Regions from separate parts of the Burkholderia sp. JKS000303 genome, predicted to be linked through region 3. Evidence: riboswitches for the same ligand, from Rfam matches in the RefSeq annotation. Region 3 holds a riboswitch; each other region holds the start of a gene.
The links. A riboswitch is a leader RNA that binds a small molecule or an ion and turns the genes downstream of it on or off. The one in region 3 is predicted to bind cobalamin.
Positions count from the first base shown of each region.

Region 1: it holds a riboswitch for cobalamin, as region 3 does, so the genes downstream of both, cobG (precorrin-3B synthase) here and BX604_RS18165 (TonB-dependent receptor domain-containing protein) in region 3, are expected to answer to the same signal.
Region 2: it holds a riboswitch for cobalamin, as region 3 does, so the genes downstream of both, cobA (uroporphyrinogen-III C-methyltransferase) here and BX604_RS18165 (TonB-dependent receptor domain-containing protein) in region 3, are expected to answer to the same signal.

Region 1 covers NZ_PDBZ01000004.1:642,209-651,281, forward strand. The annotation lists gene BX604_RS36245 (cobalt-precorrin-5B (C(1))-methyltransferase) at 1-374, opposite strand, end outside; gene cbiE (precorrin-6y C5,15-methyltransferase (decarboxylating) subunit CbiE) at 374-1,618, opposite strand; cobalamin riboswitch at 1,823-2,013, shown strand; gene cobG (precorrin-3B synthase) at 2,120-3,490, shown strand; gene BX604_RS36260 (precorrin-8X methylmutase) at 3,483-4,109, shown strand; gene BX604_RS36265 (precorrin-2 C(20)-methyltransferase) at 4,106-4,840, shown strand; gene cobJ (precorrin-3B C(17)-methyltransferase) at 4,837-6,558, shown strand; gene BX604_RS36275 (IclR family transcriptional regulator) at 6,591-7,334, opposite strand; gene BX604_RS36280 (acyl-CoA dehydrogenase family protein) at 7,395-8,561, opposite strand; gene BX604_RS36285 (CitMHS family transporter) at 8,672-9,073, opposite strand, start outside.
Region 2 covers NZ_PDBZ01000005.1:483-5,962, forward strand. The annotation lists partial or broken gene BX604_RS36335 (cobaltochelatase subunit CobN) at 1-157, opposite strand, end outside; gene cobW (cobalamin biosynthesis protein CobW) at 164-1,252, opposite strand; gene BX604_RS39860 (hypothetical protein) at 1,278-1,400, opposite strand; cobalamin riboswitch at 1,592-1,857, opposite strand; cobalamin riboswitch at 1,982-2,218, shown strand; gene cobA (uroporphyrinogen-III C-methyltransferase) at 2,329-3,141, shown strand; gene BX604_RS36350 (cobalamin biosynthesis protein) at 3,138-3,515, shown strand; gene cobO (cob(I)yrinic acid a,c-diamide adenosyltransferase) at 3,550-4,152, shown strand; gene BX604_RS36360 (cobyrinate a,c-diamide synthase) at 4,156-5,460, shown strand.
Region 3 covers NZ_PDBZ01000001.1:3,834,339-3,843,411, forward strand. The annotation lists gene BX604_RS18135 (molybdopterin-dependent oxidoreductase) at 1-466, opposite strand, end outside; gene BX604_RS18140 (helix-turn-helix domain-containing protein) at 478-1,497, shown strand; gene BX604_RS18145 (DMT family transporter) at 1,643-2,533, shown strand; gene BX604_RS18150 (VOC family protein) at 2,566-2,976, opposite strand; gene BX604_RS18155 (Lrp/AsnC family transcriptional regulator) at 3,039-3,500, opposite strand; gene BX604_RS18160 (LysE family translocator) at 3,617-4,255, shown strand; gene BX604_RS18165 (TonB-dependent receptor domain-containing protein) at 4,353-6,281, opposite strand; cobalamin riboswitch at 6,585-6,777, opposite strand; gene BX604_RS18170 (helix-turn-helix transcriptional regulator) at 6,887-7,930, opposite strand; gene BX604_RS18175 (hypothetical protein) at 8,100-8,453, shown strand; gene BX604_RS18180 (Dabb family protein) at 8,443-9,073, shown strand, end outside.

The DNA of each region.
Region 1 (9,073 bases), on a different contig from region 3:
GGATTGATCGCCGGTTCGCCGACCGGCAGCGTGAGCCCGGCGCGCGTGACCGTGCCGACACCCGGCCCTGCATGAAAGCGCACGCCCGGCGTCGCGGCGAGCGCGACGCGCGCGAAGATCAGCGCGCCGTGCGTGACGTCGGGATCGTCGCCGGCGTCCTTCAGCGTGCCGGCTTCGGCGCCGTCGGCCGTGGTCCGGCAGAACTCGAGCCGCATCATCACGCGCTGCCCCTTCGGCAGCACGATTTCGACCGCATCGTCCGCGCGGCCCGCGAGCAGCAGGCGCGCGGCGGCGAGCGACGTCGCGGTCGCGCAGCTGCCGGTCGTGTAGCCGAACCGCAGCGGCGCCGGTTGTTCGGGGGTTTCGTCGCGCATCACGCGAGGTCCGGAAGGTCCGACAGGTCGGTTGCCGCGGCATCCGGCTTGCGCACGTCGTACAGCGTGACGGGCAACGGTTGCCGCCACGTGTCGAAGCGGCCGAGCGGCTCCGCGTGCGCGAGCGATACGCGCGTGAGCGTGCCGCCGTGCGCATCGCGCCACGCGGCGAGCGCCACTTCGCCCTGCAGCGTGACCGCGTTCGCGACCAGCCGGCCACCGGGCTTCAGCGCCGACCAGCATGCGTCGAGCACGCCGGGCGCCGTCGCACCGCCGCCGATGAAGATCGCGTCCGGTGCGGCGAGCCCCGCGAGCGCCTCGGGCGCACGCCCCGCGACGAGTTGCAGGCCCGGCACGCCGAGCGTGTCGCGGTTGTGTTCGATGAAGCGCTGCCGCTCGGCGTGCGATTCGATCGCGATCGCCTGGCACGATGGATGCGCGCGCATCCATTCGATGCCGATCGAGCCGCTGCCCGCGCCGACGTCCCACAGCAGTTCGCCGGGTGCGGGCGCGAGGCGCCCGAGCGTGAGCGCGCGCATGTCGCGCTTGGTGAGCTGGCCGTCGTGGCGGTATGCGTCGTCGGGCAAGCCGGGCGTGAGCGCGCGGCGCGGCGCATCGGGGCCGGCCTGGCAGTCGAGCGCGACGAGATTGAGCGCGGCCGTTTGGTCGACGTGCCAGTCCTGCGCGAGACCGTCGATGCGCCGCTCCAGCTGGCCGCCGAGATGTTCGAACACGCTGATGCGGGTCGGGCCGAAGCCGCGTGCGGTGAGCTCCGCGGCGACCGTGGCCGGCGTGCGGCCGTCCGCGCTCAGCACGAACAGGCGCCGGCCCGGCAACAGGTGGCGCGCGAGCGTCGCGAGCGGGCGGCCGACGAGCGACACCGCGCCGACGTCCTGCAACGCCCAGCCGAGCCGCGCGGCCGCGAGCGACAGCGACGATGGTGCAGGCAGCACGCGCCACTCGTCGGCGGGCAGTTCGCGCGCGAGCGTCGCGCCGACGCCGAACAGCATCGGGTCGCCGCTCGCGAGCACGCAAACGGGCGAGCCGCGACGGGCGAGCAGGCCCGACAGGTCGAACGGCGACGGCCACGCTTCGCGCGCGGCCGGCAGCCGCGCGGGCAGCATGTCGAGGTGCCGCTTCGCGCCGACCACCCGCGTCGCGTCGAGCAGCGCGCGCCGCGCGCTGCGTCCGAGCCCCGCGTAGCCGTCGTCGCCGATGCCCACTACCGTCAGCCACGCCGTCATGCACCCTTCCCCATCGTTCGGTTCCATCGAGTCGCCGCGCGGCGGCCGTGAAGGCGCCGGTGCGGCCGTCCGCATTGCGAAAGTCGGCATGGTACCGTGTTCCACCGCGCGTTTCATCTGCGTGGCTGCCGCCCCGCACCGTGCTTTGCCCCGGCTCCGGCGCATGGCCGGGCGGTCGCGAAGCGCCGTCGAAATCGGGTATCCTACGGCCGTTCGATCGCCGGTGCCCTTCGGGGCCGAAGAGGGAACACGGGGTGCACATCGCGCCGCCGTGGCTGCCCCCGCAACTGTAGACAGCGAGCCGATCTCCCTTTCATGCCACTGGTTTTACCGGGAAGGCCGGGAGCAGGCGCCGACCTGTCAGCCAGGAGACCTGCCGGCCTGAAAGTGCGTGCGTGCCAGTCGGCGTCGGGCGGGGTGTACCGATGCGTTGGCCGTTGCGCGACACTGTCCCGTATTCCGTTGAGCTCCGCCCCCGTTTCGATTCCTGCGTCGCCTGCCGTGCGCCCGTCGGCTTGCCCGGGGCTCGTGCGCGTCGTCGCGGCCGCCGATGGCGGACTGTGCCGCATCAAGCTGCCGGGCGGCCGGCTCGACGCGCGACAGGCGCGCGCGATCGCCGCTGCCGCGCGCGCCTACGGCTCCGGTGCGATCGACGCGACCAATCGCGCGAATCTTCAGCTGCGCGGCATTCGCGACGGAGCGGCCGATCCGCTGGCCAACGCGTTGCTCGACGCAGATCTCGGCCCGCGCGCGCGCAGCGCTGAGGTCGCCGATGCGGCCGCCGACCGGGCCGCGCTCGCCGCGAGCGACGACGTCCGCAACCTGATGCTCAGCCCGCTCGCCGGGCGCGACCCCGACGCGCTGCTCGACAGCCGCGCGCTCGCGACACCCCTCTTCGACCTGCTGGCGCGCGAGCCGCGTCGCGGCGAACTGTCGCCGAAATTCTCGATCCAGCTCGACGGCGGCGAATCGGTCGCGGCCGTCGATCACCCGCACGACATCTGGCTGGCCGCATGGCGTCGCGGCGACGGCGCGCTGCGCATCGCCGCGAGCCTGGCCGGCTGCGTGCCGGTCGCCCCCGACGACACGCCCGCGTCGATCGACGTGTCGCCCGACCAGACCGTCGCGCTCGTGCGTGCGTTGCTGCTTGCGTTCCTCGATCTCGCGCCGGTCGACGTCGCGCGGATGCGCGGATTGATCGCGATCTGCGGCGAACGCGCGCTGCTCGAACGCGCGCAGCACTATCTGCCCTTCCCGCTCGCGGCCGATCCGGCGCTCGCCGGCTGGCGACGCGCGCCGTCCAATGCCGCGCTGCGTTTCGGCGCGCGGCCGTCGCTCGATGCGGCCCGCTGCAGCGTCGGTGCGCAATGCGCGCTCGGCCGGCTCGACGCGACGCAACTGGAGCGGCTCGCCGACCTAGCCGAAGCCGATGGCGACGGCACGCTGTCGATGACGCCGTGGCAAGGCGTGTTCATGCACGGCGTGTTGCACGAACGCGCGCCGGCCGTGCTCGATGCGCTCGCGTCGCTCGGCCTCGTGTGCGCGATGACCGATCCGCTCGCGTCGCTCGTCGCGTGCACGGGCAGCGCAGGCTGCGCGAAATCGCGCGCCGATACGAAACGCGACGCGCTCGCGCTGGCCGAGTACATCGGCCATCCGCTCGACGCGCACCTGACCGGCTGCGAGCGCCATTGCGCGCTGCCGCACACGGCGACGCACACGCTCGTCGCGGTCGCGCCCGGGCGCTACGACCTTTACCGGCGCGACGCTGCCGCGGGCCTCGGCGCCCCGCTCGCGCGCCATCTGACGATTGACCAGGCCGCGGCCCGACTGACGGGCGCGCGGTACAGCCAGGACACCACCGATGCTTGACTACATTCGCGACGGGCAGGAAATCTACCGCCAGTCGTTCGCGACGATCCGCGCCGAGGCCGACCTGTCGCAGGTTCCGCCCGATCTCGAGAAACTCGCGGTGCGCGTGATCCATGCGTGCGGGATGGTCGACGTCGTCCACGACCTGCGCTTCTCGGCGGGCGCCGGCACGGCCGGGCGCACCGCGCTCGCGGCCGGTGCGCCGATCCTGTGCGACGCGAAGATGGTGGCCGAAGGCATCACGCGTGCGCGGCTGCCGGCCGGCAATCGCGTGATCTGCACGCTCGGCGAGCCGGAAGTGCACGATCTCGCGCGCCATCTCGGCAACACGCGTTCGGCCGCGGCGCTCGAACTGTGGCGCCCCCAGCTGGCCGGCAGCGTCGTCGTGATCGGCAATGCGCCGACTGCGCTGTTCCACCTGCTCGACATGATCGACGCCGGCGCCCCGCGCCCCGCGCTGATCCTCGGCTTTCCGGTCGGCTTCATCGGCGCGGCCGAATCGAAGGCGATGCTGGCCGCCGACAGCCGCGGCGTGCCGTACGTCGCGCTGCTCGGCCGGCGCGGCGGCAGCGCGATGGCCGCCGCCGCGGTCAACGCGCTCGCGACGGAGGTCGAATGATGGCCCCGTGCGGACGCCTGTTCGGCGTGGGGGTCGGCCCCGGCGACCCGGAACTGATGACGATCAAGGCGCTGCGCGTGCTGCAGGCCGCGCCGGTGGTCGCGTATTTCGTCGCGAAGGGCAAGAAAGGCAATGCGTACGGGATCGTCGAAGCGCACCTGCTCGATACGCAGACGCAACTGCCGCTCGTCTACCCGGTGACGACCGAAGCGCTGCCGCCGCCGCTGTGCTACGAAACGGTGATCGCCGACTTCTACGACACGGCCGCCGAGATCGTCGCGTCGCATCTCGATGCGGGGCGCGATGTCGCGGTGATCTGCGAAGGCGATCCGTTCTTCTACGGGTCGTACATGTACCTGCACGACCGGCTCGCGCCACGCTACGACACCGAGGTGATCCCGGGCGTGTGCGCGATGCTCGGCGGCACGGCCGTGCTCGGCCAGCCGCTCGTGTATCGCAACCAGAGCCTGTCGGTGCTGTCCGGCGTGCTGCCGGAGAACGAATTGCGCGCGCGGCTCGCGCAGGCCGACGCGGCCGTCGTGATGAAGCTCGGCCGCAACTTCGACAAGGTGCGGCGCGTGCTCGACGACCTGGGGCTCGCGAAGCGCGCGCTGTACGTCGAGCGCGCGACGATGGCGACCCAGCGCATCGTGCCGCTCGACGAAGTCGATCCGATGGCGTCGCCGTATTTCTCGCTGCTCGTGGTGCCGGGGGAAAAATGGCAAGGATGACGACGCCGCCCGCGATCGTGATTCTCGGCGCCGGTGCGCTCGATACCGCGCGGCGCATCCAGGCGCGCTATCCGGGCGCCCTCGTGCACGGGCTCGCATCGCGCGTCGCTGCCGACGTGCCGTTCGACGAACTCGGCGCGCACCTGCGCGAGCTCTACGCACGCGGCCTGCCGATCGTCGCGCTGTGCGCGGCCGGCATCGTGATCCGTTGCATCGCGCCGGCGCTCGCCGACAAGGGTGTCGAGCCGCCCGTGCTCGCCGTCGCGGAAGACGGCTCGGCCGTCGTGCCGCTGCTCGGCGGGCTGACCGGCGTCAACGTGATCGCGCGGGAAATCGCCGAATGCGTCGGTGTCGCGCCGGCGATCACGACGAGCGGCGAGTTGCGCTTCGGCGCGTGCGTGCTCAACCCGCCCGAAGGCTATGCGCTTGCGGATCTCGCCCAAGGCAAGCGCTTCGTGTCCGATCTGCTTGCGGGCGCGGCCACGCGCATCGACGGCGCGGCGCCGTGGCTCGACGACGTCGCGCTGCCGCGTGACGCCGCGGCAGCGCATGCGATTCGCGTGACGCCCGACGCGTGGCGCGGCGCGCGCGACGAACTCGTGATTCATCCGCGTAGCGTGGTGGTCGGTATTGATGTGCATGGCGCGCGGGCTGATGCGCCGCCGTCGCTTGCCGCGCGGGTCGAAGCGTTGCTCGACGCGCAGGGGCTCGCGCGACTGGCGCTCGCCGCACTCGTTGCGCCCGCAACATTGCTCGGCGACGTTCGACTGAAAGAGGCGGCGCAAACGCTCGGCGTGCCGCTGCGTTTTGCCGAAGTCGATGGCGCTCACGCAGGCGCCCTCGATGCCGCCGCATTGCTCGGCAGCGCGTTGCGCGTCGCGCATACGCTGCGCGCAACCGCCGACGGTCTCGCCTGCGCCGTCGCTTCACACCCGATTGATCCGGCCACGCTCGGTCGCGCACGCGGCCGCCTGACCGTGCTCGGTCTCGGCCCGGGTGGTGCCGCATGGCTCACGCCCGCCGCACGCAGTGCGCTCGCCGAGGCCACCGACATCCTCGGCTACACGACCTACGTGACGATGGCCGGCCCGTTCCGCGCCGATCAGCGCGTGCACGGCACCGACAATCGCGAGGAAATGCAGCGCGCCCGCCATGCGTTCGAACTGGCGGCGCAGGGCCGGCGGGTCGCGGTCGTATCGTCGGGCGACCCGGGCGTGTTCGCGATGGCCGCGGCCGTGCTCGAAGCGCTCGACGAAGCGCGCGACCCGCAATGGGCGGCAGTCGACCTGCGCGTGGAACCGGGCATCTCGGCGTCGCTCGCGACAGCCGCGCAGGCCGGCGCACCGCTCGGCCACGATTTCTGCGCGATCTCGCTGTCAGACAACCTGAAGCCCTGGGAGGTGATCGAGACGCGCCTGCGGCATGCGGCGCAAGCCGATCTCGTGATGGCGTTCTACAACCCGATCTCGCGTGCGCGGCCGTGGCAACTCGACCGCGCGCTCGACATCGTGCGCGCGCACCGCGCAGCCGATACGGTCGTCGTGCTCGGCCGCGACATCGGCCGCCCCGGCGCGACGCTGACGACGACGACGCTCGGCGCGCTGCGCAGCGATCAGGTGGATATGCGCACGATGGTGATCGTCGGCTCGTCGACGACGCGGCGTTTCACGATCGACGGCGGCCGCGAGTGGGTCTATACGCCGCGCTGGTATCGCTGAAGCGCTCACGCGCGGCGTATCGCGCGGTGGCGCTAACCGCGCCCCTGCTCGGCCAGCAGCCGCGCCTTCGCATCGACCAGCAGCGCGGCATGCGTGTCGCGATGCTGGCGGATCCGCTCGGTCGGCCCGACGACGGATAGCCCGTACCAGTCGCCGTCGAGCGTCACCGCCACCGCGATCGCCGACAGCTCGGGCGCGCTCTCGCCGAAATTCTCGGCCCAGCCGAGTTCGCGAAACCGCGCGGCCTGCGCGACGAGCGAAGGCAGGTCCGCGACGCTCGCGTCGGTGAAGCGTTCGAACGACAACTGCGCGCCGAGCGCCTGCTGCGCATCGTCGGCGAGCTCCGCGAAGATCGCCTTGCCGATCGAGTTCGCATGCAGCGGGCGCAGCTCGCCCGGCTGGCGCGTATAGCGGATCGCCTGCTCGGACTCGACGACGTCGAGATACGTGACCGACGCGCCCTGGATCTTGCCGAGCACGGCCGTCTCGCGGCTCGCGTCGCGCAGCGCGACCAGATGCGGATGCACGAGGTCGACGACGGGATCGGTCGCGTCGATCGCGGCGGCGATCGCCTGCAGGCGCCGCGTCGGGTAATAGCCGCCGCGCTTGCGTACTTCGTACAGATAGCCGCGGCTCACGAGCGTGCGCGCCATCGCGAGGCAACTCGACGCCGGCACGTTGAGCAGGCGCGCGAGTTCGGTGAGCGGCAGCGGCCGTTTTTCGGCGGCGAACAGCTCGAACAGGTCGAGCGTGCGGGCAACGAGTTTGACGTCCATGACGAGCGCTTGATTCGGAACGGGAAGCCGCGCGCCGGGCAGGCTGCCGGGTCGGTACGGTCAGTACGACTTCGGCAGCCCGAGCACCTTTTCCGCGATGTAGCACAGGATCAGTTGCGGACTCACGGGCGCGAGCCTCGGAATCATACACTCGCGCAGGTAGCGCTCGACATGGTATTCCTTCGCATAGCCCATTCCGCCGTGCGTCGCGATCGCCGTCTGGCACGCCTGGAACGCAGCTTCCGCGCCGAGGTACTTCGCGGCGTTCGCCTCCGCGCCGCACGACTGCCCCGCGTCGTAGCGCGTCGCGGCCTTCATCACCATCAGCCACGCAGCCTCCAGCTGCATCCACGCCTGCGCGAGCGGATGCTGGATCGACTGGTTCTGCCCGATCGGCCGGCCGAACACGACGCGCTCGCACGCATACTGCGTCGCGCGCCGCAGTGCGGCCTGCCCGAGGCCGATCGCCTCGGCGGCGATCAGGATCCGCTCCGGATTCAGCCCGTGCAGCAGATAGCGGAAGCCGTCGCCCTCGTTGCCGATCAGGTCGTCGCGCGACACGCGCAGGTTGTCGATGAACAGCATGTTCGAGTCGACGGCCTTGCGGCCCATTTTCTCGATCTCGCGCACCTCGACGCGCGAACGGTCGAGGTCGGTATAGAACAGGCTCAGCCCGTCGGTCGGCTTCGCGACCTGATCGAGCGGCGTCGTGCGCGCGATGATCAGCATCTTGTTCGCGACCTGCGCGGTCGAGATCCAGATCTTGCGCCCGCTCAGCACGTAGTCGTTGCCGTCGCGGCGCGCCTGGGTGCTCAGGTGCGTCGTGTCGAGGCCCGCGTCGGGCTCGGTCACCGCGAAGCAGGCCTTGTCGCGCCCGGCGATCAGCGGCGGCAGGAAGCGCGCCTTCTGCGCGTCGTTGCCGAACACCTGCACCGGATTCAGCCCGAAGATGTTCATGTGCACGGCCGACGCGCCCGACAGGCCGGCGCCCGATGCGCTGATCGTGCGCATCATCAGCGCGGCCTCGGTCATCCCGAGCCCGGCGCCGCCATGCGCCGGGTCCATCGCGATGCCGAGCCAGCCGGCTTCGGCGAGCGCCGCGTGAAAGTCGGACGGAAATCCGCCGGCGCGGTCGCGCTCGAGCCAGTAATCGTCGCCGAAGCGTGCGCAGATTTTCTCGATCGCGCTTTCGATCGCGCGCTGGTCGTCGGTCAGGTCGAACTGCATGGGTTGCTCTCCCGGAAAACGTGAACGGCCGCGGCATGTGCAGAGGCTGGCCGCCCCAAGGTTGACTGGCGCTTCCATGACCCGGCGCCAGGCGCCGGGCCCGGGGGCGCTCACAACGGAAACACGCCCGTCGCGACCGCGGTGAAGACCATCAGCACGGTGGCGGCGAACAGGAACGGAATCGTGAATTTCTGGTGCTCGGCGAGCTCGACGCCGGTCAGCCCGACGATCAGGAACGTCGCGGGCGTGAGCGGGCTGACCGGAAAACCGGTCGTCATCTGGCCGAGCAGCGCGGCCTGCGCCATCTGGATCGGCGGCACGCCGAGCAGCTTCGCGCTTTCCGCGAGCACCGGCAGCACGCCGAAGTAGAACGAATCGGGATCGAACAGCAGGCTGAGCGGCATCGACAGCAGGCCGAGCACGAACGGCATGTGGCGCGCATGCTCGATGGGCACGTGTGCGACGACGACCTCGGCCATCGCCTTGAGCATCCCGGTGCCGGACATGATCCC
Region 2 (5,480 bases), on a different contig from region 3:
GAAAACCCGCCGGCATCGTCGGCACGACGCTCGCCAGCAGCGACAGCGTCGTGTCGGCCGAGCTCAGGATCACGATGTCGGCCGGCTGCTGGTCGATCCGGACGACGCCCTGCGTATCGTCGACGAAGCCGCCCGGCGTGGTGCGCAGCAAATGCATCGTGCGTTACGCCTGTTGCGTGTGGGCCGCGCACGCGGCGTCGAACGCGCGTTGCAGCGCGGCGGCGTCGAGATCCTCGCCGATCAGCACGAAGCGGCTCGCGCGCGTTTCGCCGTCCTGCCAGCGACGATCGAAATAGCTGTCGAAACGCCGGCCGACACCCTGGATCACGAGCCGCATCGGCGCATCGGGCAGCGCTGCGAAGCCTTTCGCGCGGTAGATCGTGTGCGTCTCGACGACGCGCTGCAGCGCGGCGATCGTCGCTTCGCGCGAACCCGCATCGCCCGACACGACGACCGAGTCGAAATCGTCGTGATGGTGGTCGTGATCGCCGTCGTCGGCCGAGCCGTGATGGTCGTGACGCAGATGGATCGTGTCCTCCGACGCCGACTCGAGCCCGAGCAGCATCGCGAGATCCAGTTCGCCGCGCGTCGCGCGCACGATCTTCACCTGCGGCGGGATGTCTTCGCGGATCGCGGCTTCGACTTCGGCGAACTGCGCGTCGCCGACGAGATCGGCCTTGTTCACGATCACGAGATCGGCCGACGACAGCTGGTCGGCGAACAGTTCGTGCAGCGGCGATTCGTGGTCGAGGTTCGGATCGGCGCGGCGCTGGGCGTCGACGGCCTGCGGATTCTCCGCGAACTGGCCGCTCGCGGCGGCCGGCCCGTCGACGACGGTCACGACCGCGTCGACCGTGAAGCTGTTGCGGATCGTCGGCCAGTTGAACGCCTGCACGAGCGGCTTCGGCAGCGCGAGGCCCGACGTTTCGATCAGCACGTGGTCGATATCGGCGCGGCGCTCGACGAGCGCCTCCATCACCGGATAGAACTCTTCCTGCACGGTGCAGCACAGGCAGCCGTTCGCGAGTTCGTACAGCTGGCCCGACGCTTCGCCCTGCGCGCCGTCCGCGTCCTCGCAGCCGATGCCGCAGCCCTTGAGGATTTCGCCGTCGATGCCGAGCTCGCCGAACTCGTTGACGATCACCGCGATGCGGCGGCCTTCGGCGTGCTGCAGGATGTGGCGCATCAGCGTGGTCTTGCCGCTGCCGAGAAAGCCCGTGACGATCGTGACGGGAAGCTTGCGTAGGGACATGGTAGATCCTGTGTCGAGAATGGAATCAGGCCGGGATCGTCGCGCCGGATGCGGCGCGGCATGTCATCTGGCGGATCGCGGGGATGTCGCGGCGCAGTCCGGACGGACGGCCGCTGAACGTGAACGGACGGAACGACGAATCGGACATGACGCTTCCTTGCGAACGGTCGACATGGTGAATGCCAACACGGCCGTCGCGGGCCCGGCTCCCGCGCCGCCTGCGGTTCGTCGCGTCGGCCCGGGCGCGCGGGCGCGGCGGGCCGATCGGCGAAGAAAGCGGGAAACGCTCGGGCGTCGGGCATGCTGCGGCCGTGGACGATGCGCCGCCTCCCCGCGACGCTGAACCCCAACGTTTCGGCCGGTATCCGGGCTGACGAACACGCCGCTTCGCCTTCCCGGATGCACGCGGCATCCAGTGGCGGTCGTCCGCATGCGGCAGGCATGCGGCGAAGCGGCGCTGCGTGGCGCTTGCGCGCGACGCGTTCGCTTACCGTTGCGGGGGCAGCACAGGTTGGCTCGACTGCGGCGCAGTCACGCTTCCTGTTTCCCGTTTAACTGCGCGCGCCGGAGGAGCGCGCGCGAGCACCAAAACGCGTGCGAGTGTAGGCGGCGGTGCGGGGAGCGTCAAGGCGAAACGGGCCGCCGCCGGGCGTTCGGCATGGCTGCGGCGGCGCCCGCAACGCCGCATCCGGCGCCCGCGCGGCGGGTTCGCGCGGATCGGTCGCTGTGCTATCGTAGCGCCGCGTTCGGTGCTCGCACGCGCATTTCCGCGCATGCAGTTAAACGGGAAACAGGGGGCGGATGTCCGCCCGGCCTGTGCTGTCCCCGCAACGGTACGCCGCCCGCGCGCCGCGCTTGCCGCGCACGCGCCCAGGCCGCCCGCGATGCCACTGCCCTTCAGCGGGCGGGAAGGCTGCGGCCTGGCAAGCGGCCAGCCCGGATACCGGCCGACGCAAGGGGCGAGCCCGATGCTCGCCGAACGCCCGATCCGCGGGGGACGGATGGGGTGCGCATTCCGCCCGCGCTCGCGCGGGCTACGCTCGATCAATCATGTCTTGCCTGTCCGTCGGCCGCCGATGTGCCGCCCGCTTTCCCCTTTCCACTGCTTCGACACGGTGCGCGCCGTGCCGCCCGCGATGAGCCGCGCATGGCTCGTCGGCGCCGGCCCCGGCGACGCCGATCTGCTGACCTTGAAGGCCGTGCGCGCGATCGCCGCGGCCGACGTGCTGCTCGTCGACGATCTCGTGAACCCCGACGTGCTGTGCCATGCGCGCGCGGATGCGCGCATCGAGCAGGTCGGCAAGCGCGGCGGCCATGCGTCGACGCCGCAGGACGCGATCGTCGCCGCGATGCTCGCGCACCTGCGCGCGGGCCGCAGCGTCGCGCGGCTCAAGGGCGGCGATCCGTTCGTGTTCGGCCGCGGCGGCGAGGAATTGCTCGCGCTCGGCGCGGCCGGGTTCCCGGTCGAAGTCGTCAACGGCATCACGGCCGGCATCGCCGCACCGACTGCGCTCGGCATTCCGGTCACGCATCGCGGCGACGCTCAGGGCGTGATCTTCGTCACCGGCCACGGCGCGGGCGCCGACGAACCCGACTGGCGCGCGCTGGCCGCCACGCGGATGACGATCGTGATCTACATGGGCATTCGCCGGCTCGACGCGATCGCGGCCGCGCTGCGCGACGGTGGCCTGGCCGGCGACACGCCGTGCGCGGCGATCGAGAACGCAACGCGTGACGGACAGCGGCATGTGCTCGCGACGCTCGATACGGTGGTCGAACGCGTCGGCGCGGCCGGTATCGGCTCGCCGGCGATCGTCGTGATCGGCCGGGTCGCCGCGCTTGCCGACGATCCGGCGGTGCGCGCGGCGCTCGGCGGCAGCGGCGCATGATGCGCGTCGCGCTCGGCGTCGGTTTCCGCGCGGGCGTGACGGCCGCACAACTCGATGCCGCGATCCGCGCGGCGCTCGCGCGTTACCCGGCCGCCGAGCCGGCCGTCGTCGCGACGCTCGCCGACAAGGCGCACGCGCGTGCGCTGCGCACGCTGTGCGCGCGGCGCGGCTGGCCGCTCGTCGCCTTCGACGCGGCGCAGCTCGCGCATTGTCCCGAACCGGCGCCGAGTGCGCCGTCGGCGGCCGCGCTTGCGCGTTTCGGCGTCGCCGGCGTGGCCGAACCCTGTGCGCAGCTCGCGGCGCCGCATGGCCGGCTGCTCGGCCCCAAATCCATCCTGGGCGGCGTGACGGTTGCACTCGCCGGCCCGCTCTGAACCCTTTGTTTCGCTTTCGACAGGACGACTCCCGATGAAGACCGATGCCGAATCCCATCAACGGATGACCGAACGCCGCCGCGCCGGCCATGAAAAGAAGCAGGCCGCCGCCACGCACGAGAAGGGCCTGCTGATCGTCAACACCGGCAACGGCAAGGGCAAGAGCACGGCCGCGTTCGGCATGGCCGTGCGCGTGCTCGGCCACGGCATGCGACTCGGCGTCGTGCAGTTCATCAAGGGCGCGCTGCACACGTCCGAGCGCGATTTCCTCGGCGCGGTCGCGGAGTGCGACTTCGTGACGATGGGTGACGGCTATACGTGGAACACGCAGAACCGCGACGCCGACATCGCGACCGCCCGCAAGGGCTGGGACGAGGCGCGCCGGATGATCGAAAGCGGCGAATACCGGATGGTGATCCTCGACGAGCTGAACACCGTGCTGAAGTACGAATACCTGCCGCTCGACGAAGTGCTCGCGACGCTCACGGCCCGGCCGGATGCGGTGCACGTCGTCGTCACCGGACGGCACGCGCCCGATGCGCTGATCGACGCGGCCGACCTCGTCACCGAAATGCGGCTCGTCAAGCATCCGTACAAGGAGCAAGGCGTGAAGGCGCAGCGCGGCGTGGAGTTCTGAGCGATGCCGGCCTGCCCCGCGCTGTTCGTCAGCGCACCCGCGTCCGGACAGGGCAAGACATCGGTGACGGCCGGCCTCGCGCGGCTGCACCGGCGGCTCGGCCGGCGCGTGCGCGTGTTCAAGACCGGGCCCGATTTTCTCGATCCGATGCTGCTCGAACGCGCGAGCGGCGTGCCCGTGCATGCGCTGGATCTCGGGATGGTCGGTGAAGCCGGCTGCCGCGCGCTGCTCGCCGAGGCCGCGCGCGACGCCGACCTGATCCTGATCGAAGGCGTGATGGGGCTGTTCGACGGCACGCCGAGCAGTGCCGATCTTGCGACGACGTTCGGCGTGCCGGTCGTCGCGGTGATTTCCGCGAAGGCGATGGCGCAAACCTTCGCGGCAATCGCGTTCGGGCTCGCGCGGTTCCGGCCCGAGGTGCCGTTTCACGGCGTGCTGGCGAACCGCGTCGGGTCGCCGCGCCACGCGGAACTGCTGCGGCAGGCGCTGCCCGACGACTTGCGCTGGCTCGGGCACGTGCCGGCCGATGCAGGCATCGCGCTGCCGGAACGGCATCTCGGGCTGCACCAGCCGGCCGACATCGACGATCTCGACGCACGGCTCGATCGCACGGCCGACGTGCTCGCGCACACCGCGCTTGCCGAGTTGCCGCCTGCCGTCACGTTCGCGGAACCGGACGTTGCCGCCCCACTGCCGCGCGCGCTCGCCGGCAAGCGAATCGCGATCGCCCGCGATGCGGCGTTCTCGTTCATCTATCCGGCCAATCTCGCGCTGCTCGATACGCTCGGCGCGCAGTTGCGGTTCTTTTCGCCGCTTGCCGACGAACCCGTGCCCGACGATTGCGATGCGCTGTTCCTGCCGGGCGGCTATCCGGAGCTGCATGCGGCGACGCTGGCGGCGAATGCCGTGACCGCGCGGACGATTCGCATGCACGCGGCGGCCGGTCGGCCGATCGTCGCGGAATGCGGCGGGATGGTGTATCTGTGCGAATCGCTGACCGACGTGGAGGGCGTCACGACGCCGATGCTCGGACTGCTGTCAGGCCAGGCGACGATGCAGCGCCGGTTCGCGGCGCTCGGCATGCAGCAACTCGATACGTGCACCGGGCCGATGCGCGGTCATACGTTTCATTATTCGCGGCTGGATACGCCGCTGGTGCCGGTTGCGACCGCCGCCCGGCCCGATGGCGAGGCTGGCAGCGGTGAAGCCGTTTATCGCGCGGGCGCGATCGTCGCGACGTACATGCACATGTACTGGCCGTCGAATCCAGATGCGGCGGCGGCGTTGTTCGGCGGGGACGCGTTCTAGTTTGGCCGATGTCGCAATTG
Region 3 (9,073 bases):
GGATGTACGGCATCACGCCGAGTGCCGCGCCGAAGCTGTGATTCCCGCGCTTGTCGACGTAGCCGCCGTGCAGCCCGAGGAGCCGCTTGAGCACGCTCGGCCCGTGATGGAAGCGCCCGGCGCTGGCCCAGCCGTAGGAGCCGCCGTAAATCGCTTCGTTACCGTGCTCGGCCTTGACCCGCGCAAGCTCGTCGGCGACGAGGCGCAGCGCGTCGTCCCAGCTCACGGGCACGAAGGAGTCGCCGCCGCGGCGGCGGTCGCGGTTGCGCGAGCGCAGGTAGCCGGCGCGCACATAGGGCCGGTCGATGCGCAGTTGTCCGCGCACGATCTCCGGCAGCCCGCCGACGAAGGTCGCGGGATGGCGGTCGGCATCAAACGGGGTCATGCCCGTGATGGCGCCGTTGTCGTCGGTCAGCACGTTGTAGACACCCCAGTGCGAAGCGGTTTGGGTGGATCGTGTCGCCATGTTCGTCTTCTTTGTCGGAGCGGGACTGCGGTTGGGAGGGCTGCCGATCAGTCGTGCGTCGGCAACAATGGCAGCGGGTTCATTCGATCGCGCCGCCAGTGCTATCCTCGGCCCAAGGCCGGGAGGGCCGGCGGCACATCGTCGGTACTCGCGATATGCCGGCCCGGTGCCAATGTACTGCCGGCTTTTTTCCCGCACAGCATGGAAACAGTCAGTTTTCGATTCGAATGCGACAGATGAAATCCGTGACGGCCGGTCCGGCCGTGCGGTTGCGCGCGGCGGCGGATGGCGAGCAACTGGTGTCGGTCGTGCGCGAAGGCACGACCGCCGAAGCGCCGCGCCATGTGCATGGCTGCGGTCAGTTGCTCTATCCGGAGCGCGGCGCGGCGTTGCTGGAAACGGAGCACCACCTCGTGCGGCTCGGGCCGGGGCAGGCCGCGTGGATTCCGCCCGACGTGCCGCATTCGGTTCTGATGGGCCGGCCGTATCGTTACCACAGCGTCTATATCGGCGCGGGCCTGTATGCGGAGCCGACCTTCTCGGTGTCGCATGTGAGTCCGCTGCTGAAGGAGCTGATCCTCGACGCGGAGCGTTGGGACGATGCCGACGCATCGTCGGACCTGCGGTTCTGGAAAGCGCGGGTCATCGTCGAAGAAATCCGCCGCGCGCCGCGCGTTGCGGCCGGCATGCCGATTCCCGACGATCCGCGCATTGCCGTCATCTGTCGCGCGCTGGAAACCGATCCGGCGGATGCGCGCATGCTGGGCGACTGGGCCCGTCAGGTCGGCGCCAGCGAAAAGACGCTGCAGCGGGCCTTCGTCAGGACGACCGGGCTGTCGTTTCAGCAATGGCGCACCCATGCACGCATGACGAAGGCGCTCGAGATGCATCGCTGCGGGGGGCGGTTGATCGATGTCGCGGTCGCCGTCGGCTATTCCAGCGAAGGCGCGTATGCGCATGCGTTCCGGCAGTTCTACGGTTATTCGCCGGGGCGAATGAAGCCGCGTTCGACGGTGGACCGGTCGGATTGACCTCACGGGTTTCCGGGCAGCCGCCCCGGCCGCATCATCCACATTTCGCGCCGCACTGAAGCATCGCCCGCGCGGCACCGGGATAATCCGCGCATAGGCTCCGCCACAGCGCGGATTATCCCGACTCCATTGCGACGCAAACGAATTGGCCTCCACTTCCTCGACGCCAACCGGCGGACACGTCACCGCGTCCGACCTCGTGCTGCTGCTGACGCTGTCGACGTTGTGGGGCGCGTCCTATACGTTCATCAGAATCGGCGTCGCCACGATCCCGCCGCTGACGCTGATCGCCGCGCGAACGCTGATCGCCGGCACGGGCCTGCTGGTCTGGATGCGCATCCGCCGGATCCCGATGCCGCGCGATATCGCGGTGTGGCGCCGCTTCCTCGTCCAGGCGCTGCTCAACAGCGTCGTCCCGTTTACGCTGATCGCATGGGCCGAGCGGTCGGTCGAAGCGGGGCTTGCGACGATCCTCAATTCCGCGTCGCCCGTGCTCGCGTTTCTCGGCACGTGGCTGATCACGCGCCACGAGCGGCTGACGGCGCGCAAGCTGTTCGGCGTCGTCGCGGGGCTGGTGGGGATCGGGCTAGTGGTCGGCGTCAGCGCGCTCGACGGCCTGGGACGGCAATGGGTGCCGCAACTGGCGATCTACGGCCGGTCGTTCAACGGATTGTCGCCGGCCGCGCCGGCCGCCGGCTCGCTCGTGGTCGGCGCGATGCTGCTGGTGCCGGCAAGCATCGTGGTCGACCGGCCGTGGACGCTCGCGCCGTCGTGGCAATCGCTCGCCGCGCTCGTGGCGCTTGCCGTACTGTCGACGGCGGTCGCATTCGTCATCTATTTCCGGCTCGTCCGCACGCTTGGCCCGGTCGGCACCACGGCGCAGGCGTATCTGCGCGTGCCGATCGGCGTGGCGATCAGCATCGCGCTGCTGGGCGAATCGCTGTCCGCGTCGGCGTGGCTGGGGCTCGGATGTGTCGTGGCCGGCGTGGCCGCGATGACGCTGCCGTCACGCGGCGCGAGGAAGCAGGGCGCTTGACGACGGGCGCACGAACGGCGCGGTCGGCCGCGCTAACCCGCAGCGTTGCCGGCCATGTCGTCCGGTTGCGCGAAGTTCAATTCGACGCCGTTGCCGGCCGGATCGCTGAAAAAGATCTGGAGCTGGCGTGTGAGCGGCACGTACCGGCGCGCGTACCGGACCTGCGCGTCGGTGAGGCGCCGTTCCATGTCGGCGGCGTTCGCGCAGGAAAACGCCATATGGTCGAACGTATTGACGACGTGCGCCGGCCGCACTTCGCCGGGCCGTGCTTCCGACAGGTGGAGAATCGCTTGCGCTCCCGCGTAGAGCCAGTAGCCGTCGCTCTGGAACGGCGGCCGATAGCCGGGTTCGAGTCCCACGACGCTCACGTAGAAATCGCGCAGCGTGTCGAGCGTTGCCCGATCGGCGCGCAGGTTGTAATGATCGAGTCCGATGACTGGCATGGCAGGTTGTCCGGTTCGTGCAAGGGGCGATTGCACAGCATCGCGCAGCGCGGGGTGTCCTGTCACGCCCGAATCCCTTTGATCCCTGCAGCCGGGCGGGCGAGCCCGCGGGCCGGTAGCGGCGTCGACATCACGATCGACGTGCGGGTTTCGCCATACAGGTTGATGCGTTCGATCAGCTGTTCGAGGTGCGCCATGCTCGTGGCCACGAACCGAATCACGTAGGAATCCGCGCCGGTCACGTGATGGCACTCGATCACTTCGGGAATCGTCTCCAGCAGCTTCAGGAATTTCGCCTTCGCCGGCTGTTGCACCGTGATGCCGATCAGCGCGCTCACCGGGTAGCCGGCCGCGGCCGGATTGACCCGCGCCGTGTAGCCGTCGATCACGCCGGCCGATTCGAGGCGCTTCACGCGCTCCGTCACCGCCGGCACCGACAGGTGAACCTGGCGGGCCAGCTCCGTGTAGCTGATGCGGCCGTTGGCCTGCAGCAGCGTGAGTACTTTCCAGTCGAGATCGTCCATCGCGGCGGCGTTTTTAAGGTGGAACAGCCATTTTTCCTTAAAAACCGCCTTCAGCGGCGACCGGACTTTCCCTACGATGCCGAGACATCCCCACTGCCTGACGCGAGGCGCCGGCCATGCTGTTCATCAAATCCGTCGTGATCGGCTTGTCGATCGCGGTGCCGGTCGGCCCGATCGGCATGCTGTGCATCCAGCGCAGCCTGACCCGTGGTTTTCGGGCGGGGTTCGCCACCGGCATCGGAGCCGCGTGCGCGGATGCGATCTACGGGCTGCTCGGCGCGCTGGGCGTCGCGGGCATCGCCACGGCGTTCCCGATGCTGACCGTCGCGCTGAAGATCGGCGGCGGCGCGTTCCTCGTGTGGCTGGCGTGGTCGATCGCGCGTCAGGCGCCGGCCGCGGCGGCCGTGCAGCGCGACGGGCCGCGTACGACCGTCCTGCGCGACTTCCTGACGACGTTCGGCCTGACGCTGTCGAACCCGATGACGATCGTGTCGTTCATCGGGATTTTCGCGGCGCTGGGGCCGCTGTCGGCGGCGCAGGACGGCGCGATGCGGATGACCGTCGCGCCGATGGTCGCGGGTGTGTTCGCGGGGTCCGCGGTGTGGTGGCTGTGCCTGAGCGGTGCGACCGCCGCGTTGCGCACGAAGATGTCCGGCGCGTTCATGCACGGGCTGTCGCGCGTGTCGGCCGTCGTGATCGCGGGGTTCGGCGCGATCCAGTTGATCGCGGGTGTGCGCGGCGTCGTTTGGTCGTGACGAGGCGCTGCGGTTTGCTGCCGACGCATGCGATCCATGCGAACGGATCCGCGTCGACGCCCGCGGTCGCGGGCGCCGACGCGGGAGCAGCCGGGCGTCAGAACGTGTAGCTGACCTTGCCGAACGCGGTGCGGCCGAGCGTGTTGTAGCCGTACGCGGTCATGTACTGGCGGTCGAACAGGTTCGACAGCGTCGCCGACACCGTCAGGTGCGCGTTGATCTTGTACGACGCGCGCAGGTTTACCGTCAGGTACGACGGCAGGTAGGTCGTGTTCGCCGGGTCGTCGAACGTCGTGCCGCCGTAGTTCAGCGACGCGCCGGTGCTCAGCGCGTGCAGGTGCAGCTCGTCCCACGTGTGATCGACGTTCACGCTGACCGTCTGGCGCGGCCGGCGGTTGAGCCAGCTGTCGTTGGTCTCGTCCTGCGGATCCAGCAGCCCGATCGCGACGCTGACCGGCGTGTAGCGGCCAATCGTCCCCTTGTACGACAGGTCGATCCCGCGGATATGCGCGCGGCCGATGTTCATCGGCGAGAACGTCGCGGGGTTGTACGCGATCAGGTTGCTCACCCGCGTGTCGTAGATCGCGGCCGTGAACGTGCCGTACGACGTGTTCGCGTCGAGCGCGGCTTCGATCGAATCGCTGCGCTCCGGACGCAGGTCCGGATTGCCGTAGCCGGGGTAGTACAGGTCGTTGAAGCTCGGCAGGCGGAACGCGTTGCCGTACGACACACGCGCCGTGTACACCGGCGTGATCGCCCACGACAGCGCCGCGTTGCCGGTGTTCACCGCTTGGCCGGCGATGATTTCATGACGGCCCGCGACGAACATCGTCACGCTGCCGAGCGTCGCCGACTGATGCAGCGAGAACGCGGAATCGTTGCGCGTCGGCACGCCGTCCGGAACGTCGACCGGCAGGAACGCCTGTTCGCGCGTGAAGTCGTACGCGAGCTTCGTTTCGCCCGACAGCGGCAGGCCGAACAGGCGGAACCCGTGTTCCTGATGGGTGAGCGACGTCGACGAACTGATGCGCTGCGAGTTGATCTGGTCGGTCGGGATGGCCGGATCGCTCGCATACAGGAACTGGCGGTCGTTCGCATAACCGAACGACTGGTCGAACTGCGTATCGGGCGTGATGTCGAGATGGAACGCGAGGCCGGTCGTCAGTTGATGATCGAGCTGGCGGTTCGCATAACCGGCGTTGTCATAGGACAGATCGGAGCGGTGATACAGCGCGAACGTCGAGATCGACCAGTTGTCGCGCGCGTAGCCGAGGCGCGCATCGAGGTCCTGCGCGTGATACGGATTGCGGCCGTCCTCGTGGTACGGCAACACGGGCCGCGTCGCGTCGATGCCGGCCGTGTTGTAGTCGTGCAGCCCGAGCGAGTAGGTGAGGCCGCCGAGCGCGGCGAGCGGGCCGGTCGACGGCACGGTGCCCGACGTGCGCAACTGCGTGTCGAACGTCTTGTTCGAGCCGCCGCCGACCGACACGGTGGTCTGGTTCGGCTGGTTGGCGGCACGGCGCGTGAACAGCTGCACGACGCCCCCCATCGCGTTCGCGCCGAACGACGCCGCCGCCGGCCCCGAAATCACTTCGACACGCTCGAACGCTTCGGTCGGCAGGTCCGCCCACGGCGCGATGCCGGTGGTCGGCGAGCCGATCCGGATCCCGTCGATGAACACCGCGACCTGGCTGGCCGACGAGCCGCGGATGCTGACCGACGCGGACGAGCCCGGGCCGCCGTTCTGCGAGACGGTGACGCCGGGCAGCGTCGCGAGCGCCTGCGTGATGCTCGGATCGCTCGGCGACAGCCGGTCGAGGTCGGTGCGCGTGAGCACCTGCGTCGACGCGTAGCGCTGGTCGAACGACTCGGGCAGGTGCCGCGTGTCGGTCACGGTGATCGTCGGCAGGTCGGCGCCGTCCGTGGCCTGCGGCGGCTGCGTGATCGCCGTGTCGCCGGCGGCGTGGGCGATCGGGGAGAGCAGCGCCGTGGCGGCGGACGTGGCAAGGAGGTGGCGAAGGTTCATAAGGCAGCGAGCGTGAGGGTGTTGCGTACGGCGAGCATCAGCGGGGCGCGGTGAATACCGCGTTCGTTCTTGTGGGTTTATCGCGCGACCGGACAGCGTGGCTGGTCGTCGCGCAGGGCGGCGCGGCAGACGTGCGCGGACACGCCGCGCATGCCGGCGGCATGTCGGCGCGACGCTTCCGGCGTGGAAGCGGCTTCGGAAAGATGGGACATCGGATGGGTCCTGAGGTCGGGCCGTCCATGCAACGGGCGACCGCCAAAGGCGGTGCCTGGCGCATCGGGACACCCCGCCCGGTGCGGCTGCTTGGACCTCGGGTCGATGGCAGGTCTCCTGGCTCGCGGGTCGTGATTCGCGCCGGCCTTCCCGGTTTCCCAGTGGCATGCGGTAGCGCGGATTCGCCGCTTACAGTTGCGGGGGCAGCCGCAGATTCGAGGCGCTGCCTCTCCTGCGTTCCCTTTTGATCCCGTCTCCGGGAACCATCAGCGCGCAAGCGTAATGGCGAGCGCTCCGGCGCGTCAATTGCCGGTGCGAACGGGATGCGAAAAAACGTCACTCTCCGCCGGATTCTTTCGAAATTCTTGCTTTACGAGCGTTCGAAGCGGGCTTCACGTCTGATGAAACGGCATGCCGGCGGCCGTGCAAGTGCGCCGGAACCGGCTCGGCGCCATACCCGTCCACCGCACGAATGCACGCCGGAACGCTTCCTCGCCGCCGAAACCGAGATGCGCCGCAATCCGCGTGATCGGCCAGTCCGACTCGCGCAGGCAGCGTCGCGCGACCTCAGCCAGGCATTGCTCGCGCAACACGTGGTAGCCGCTGCCTTCGGCCGCCAGCCGCCGTCGTAACGTGGCGTCGCTGACGCCGAGCCATGCCGCCAGCTCCGCGAGCGCCGGCAGCGCCTGCTCGCGCGCGAGGGCCGCGTCGAGAAAGCCGCGCACCTGCTGCGCCCATGACACGACGGCCGGTGCAGCATCGATCAGACGAAACGGAAAGTCGACGAGAAACGCGTCGAGCTCGCCCGGCTGCCGGATCACGCGCGCATCGAGCCGTGCTGCGTCGAACGCGAAGCCGTAGGTTTTGCGACCGACGTCGACCGGCGCATTGAACAGCCCGAGCAGCGGCATCGCATCGTCGCGGCGCGGATGGCCGAGCCACACTTCGTCCGGCCGCAGCGGCTGCCCGGTGAGCCAGCCGAACAGCTGCAGGTAGCAGAACAGGCCGGTCAGGTCGACGAGACACGCGGCCGGGCTGCGGGTGCGACGCAGCGAATCCATCCGGAACGTCGCGCGGCCGTCGCGCACCGCGAGCGACAGCACGCCGGCACGCGGCGTCAGCATCTCGCAGAACTCGGCCGCGCAGCGGATCGCATCGGCGAGCGTCGCGCAGCTGAGCAGGCATCGGCACATCAGGTCGACTTCCTGCTTGCGCATCGGCGGATGACCGTTGCCGCGCGCGACCTGCGCCTCGAGCCGTTCGATCGCGTCGCGATACAGCGCGACGAAGCCGCCGGGTGTCGTCGCGCCAATCGCGACGGCCGGCATCGCGTGCGGTTGCGCCGACGGCGCGCCGCTGCGCGTCAGTTCGTCGAGCAGGCGTGCGCCGAGGCCCGGCAGCACGCGGCCGCTTGCCGGCAATGCGCGCTGTTTCATGTGTCTCCCGTTCTGATCGCGACGATAGGGGCCGGTGATCGGCCCGGTAGGGGTTCATCCAACGTCGCCACGCAAGAATGCTATCCACGCCGGCCGCTTCCGGCCTCGCCGGAACGGCGTAGGCGGCCGGCATCGCATCCCGCCACGAACTTCCCGAGACGACACGCGAATGATCCAGATCGTAGACGAAATCACGCTCGCGCCCGAGCGCATTCCCGACGTGCTTGCACTGCTGCGCGACCGCTATTTGCCAGGCCACGCGGCGCGTGGGCTGACGGCGGCCGGCCGCTGGGTGTCGCCGCCCGTCGCGGTGCCGGGGCAGCCGAGCACGCTGTGGCTGACCTGGCAGGTTGCCGATGCGCCCGCGTACTACCGGATGCGCGCGCTGACCGATGTCGACGTGGTCGGATTCTGGATGGCCGTCGATGCGCTGTGCGACGCCCGCCGCCGCCATGTGATGACGGACGCCGACGCACCGTTGGCGATGCTGCCCACGCTGACGGAGGTCGACCATGCGGCATGACACGGCCCAGGTATTCGTGTCGGCGACCGCCGATGCCGGCGCAACCGAACGTGCGCTGAGCGATGCGGCGCGCGCGCTGCCCGGCGCCACCCGCGTGACGCTCGAGCGCAATCTCGACGGATGCTGGGGCGCGGGCGACTACACGCTCGACGTGCTGCGCGACGAACGCGCAACCGGTCACGCGACGGATTTCACCGCACTGGCCGGGCTGCCGGGTGTCGTGCGGGTCGACGGCGCCGTGTGCCAGGCGATCGGCGGCGGCCTGCGCGCACCGGCGCTGCGCGACGGCGTGTGGCGCACGCTGATGCTGCGCGTGCGGCCGCAGGCCGACGCCACGCAGGTTGCCGCGCTCGAACGCGAACTGCTGCGCATGCCCGCGTTCATGCCCGGCATTCGCAACTGGCGGCTGAGCCGGATCGCAACGCCGGGCGCGTGGACGCACGTGTGGCAACAGGAATTCGCGCGCGTCGACGACCTGCTCTGCGAATACCTGCTGCATCCATACCACTGGGGCTGGGTCGATCGCCGGTTCGACGCGGAAAGCCCCGACTGGACCGTCGATGCGATCTCGCACGCGTTCTGTCCGCTCGCGTCGAGCTTGCTGGCCGACACGGCGGCGT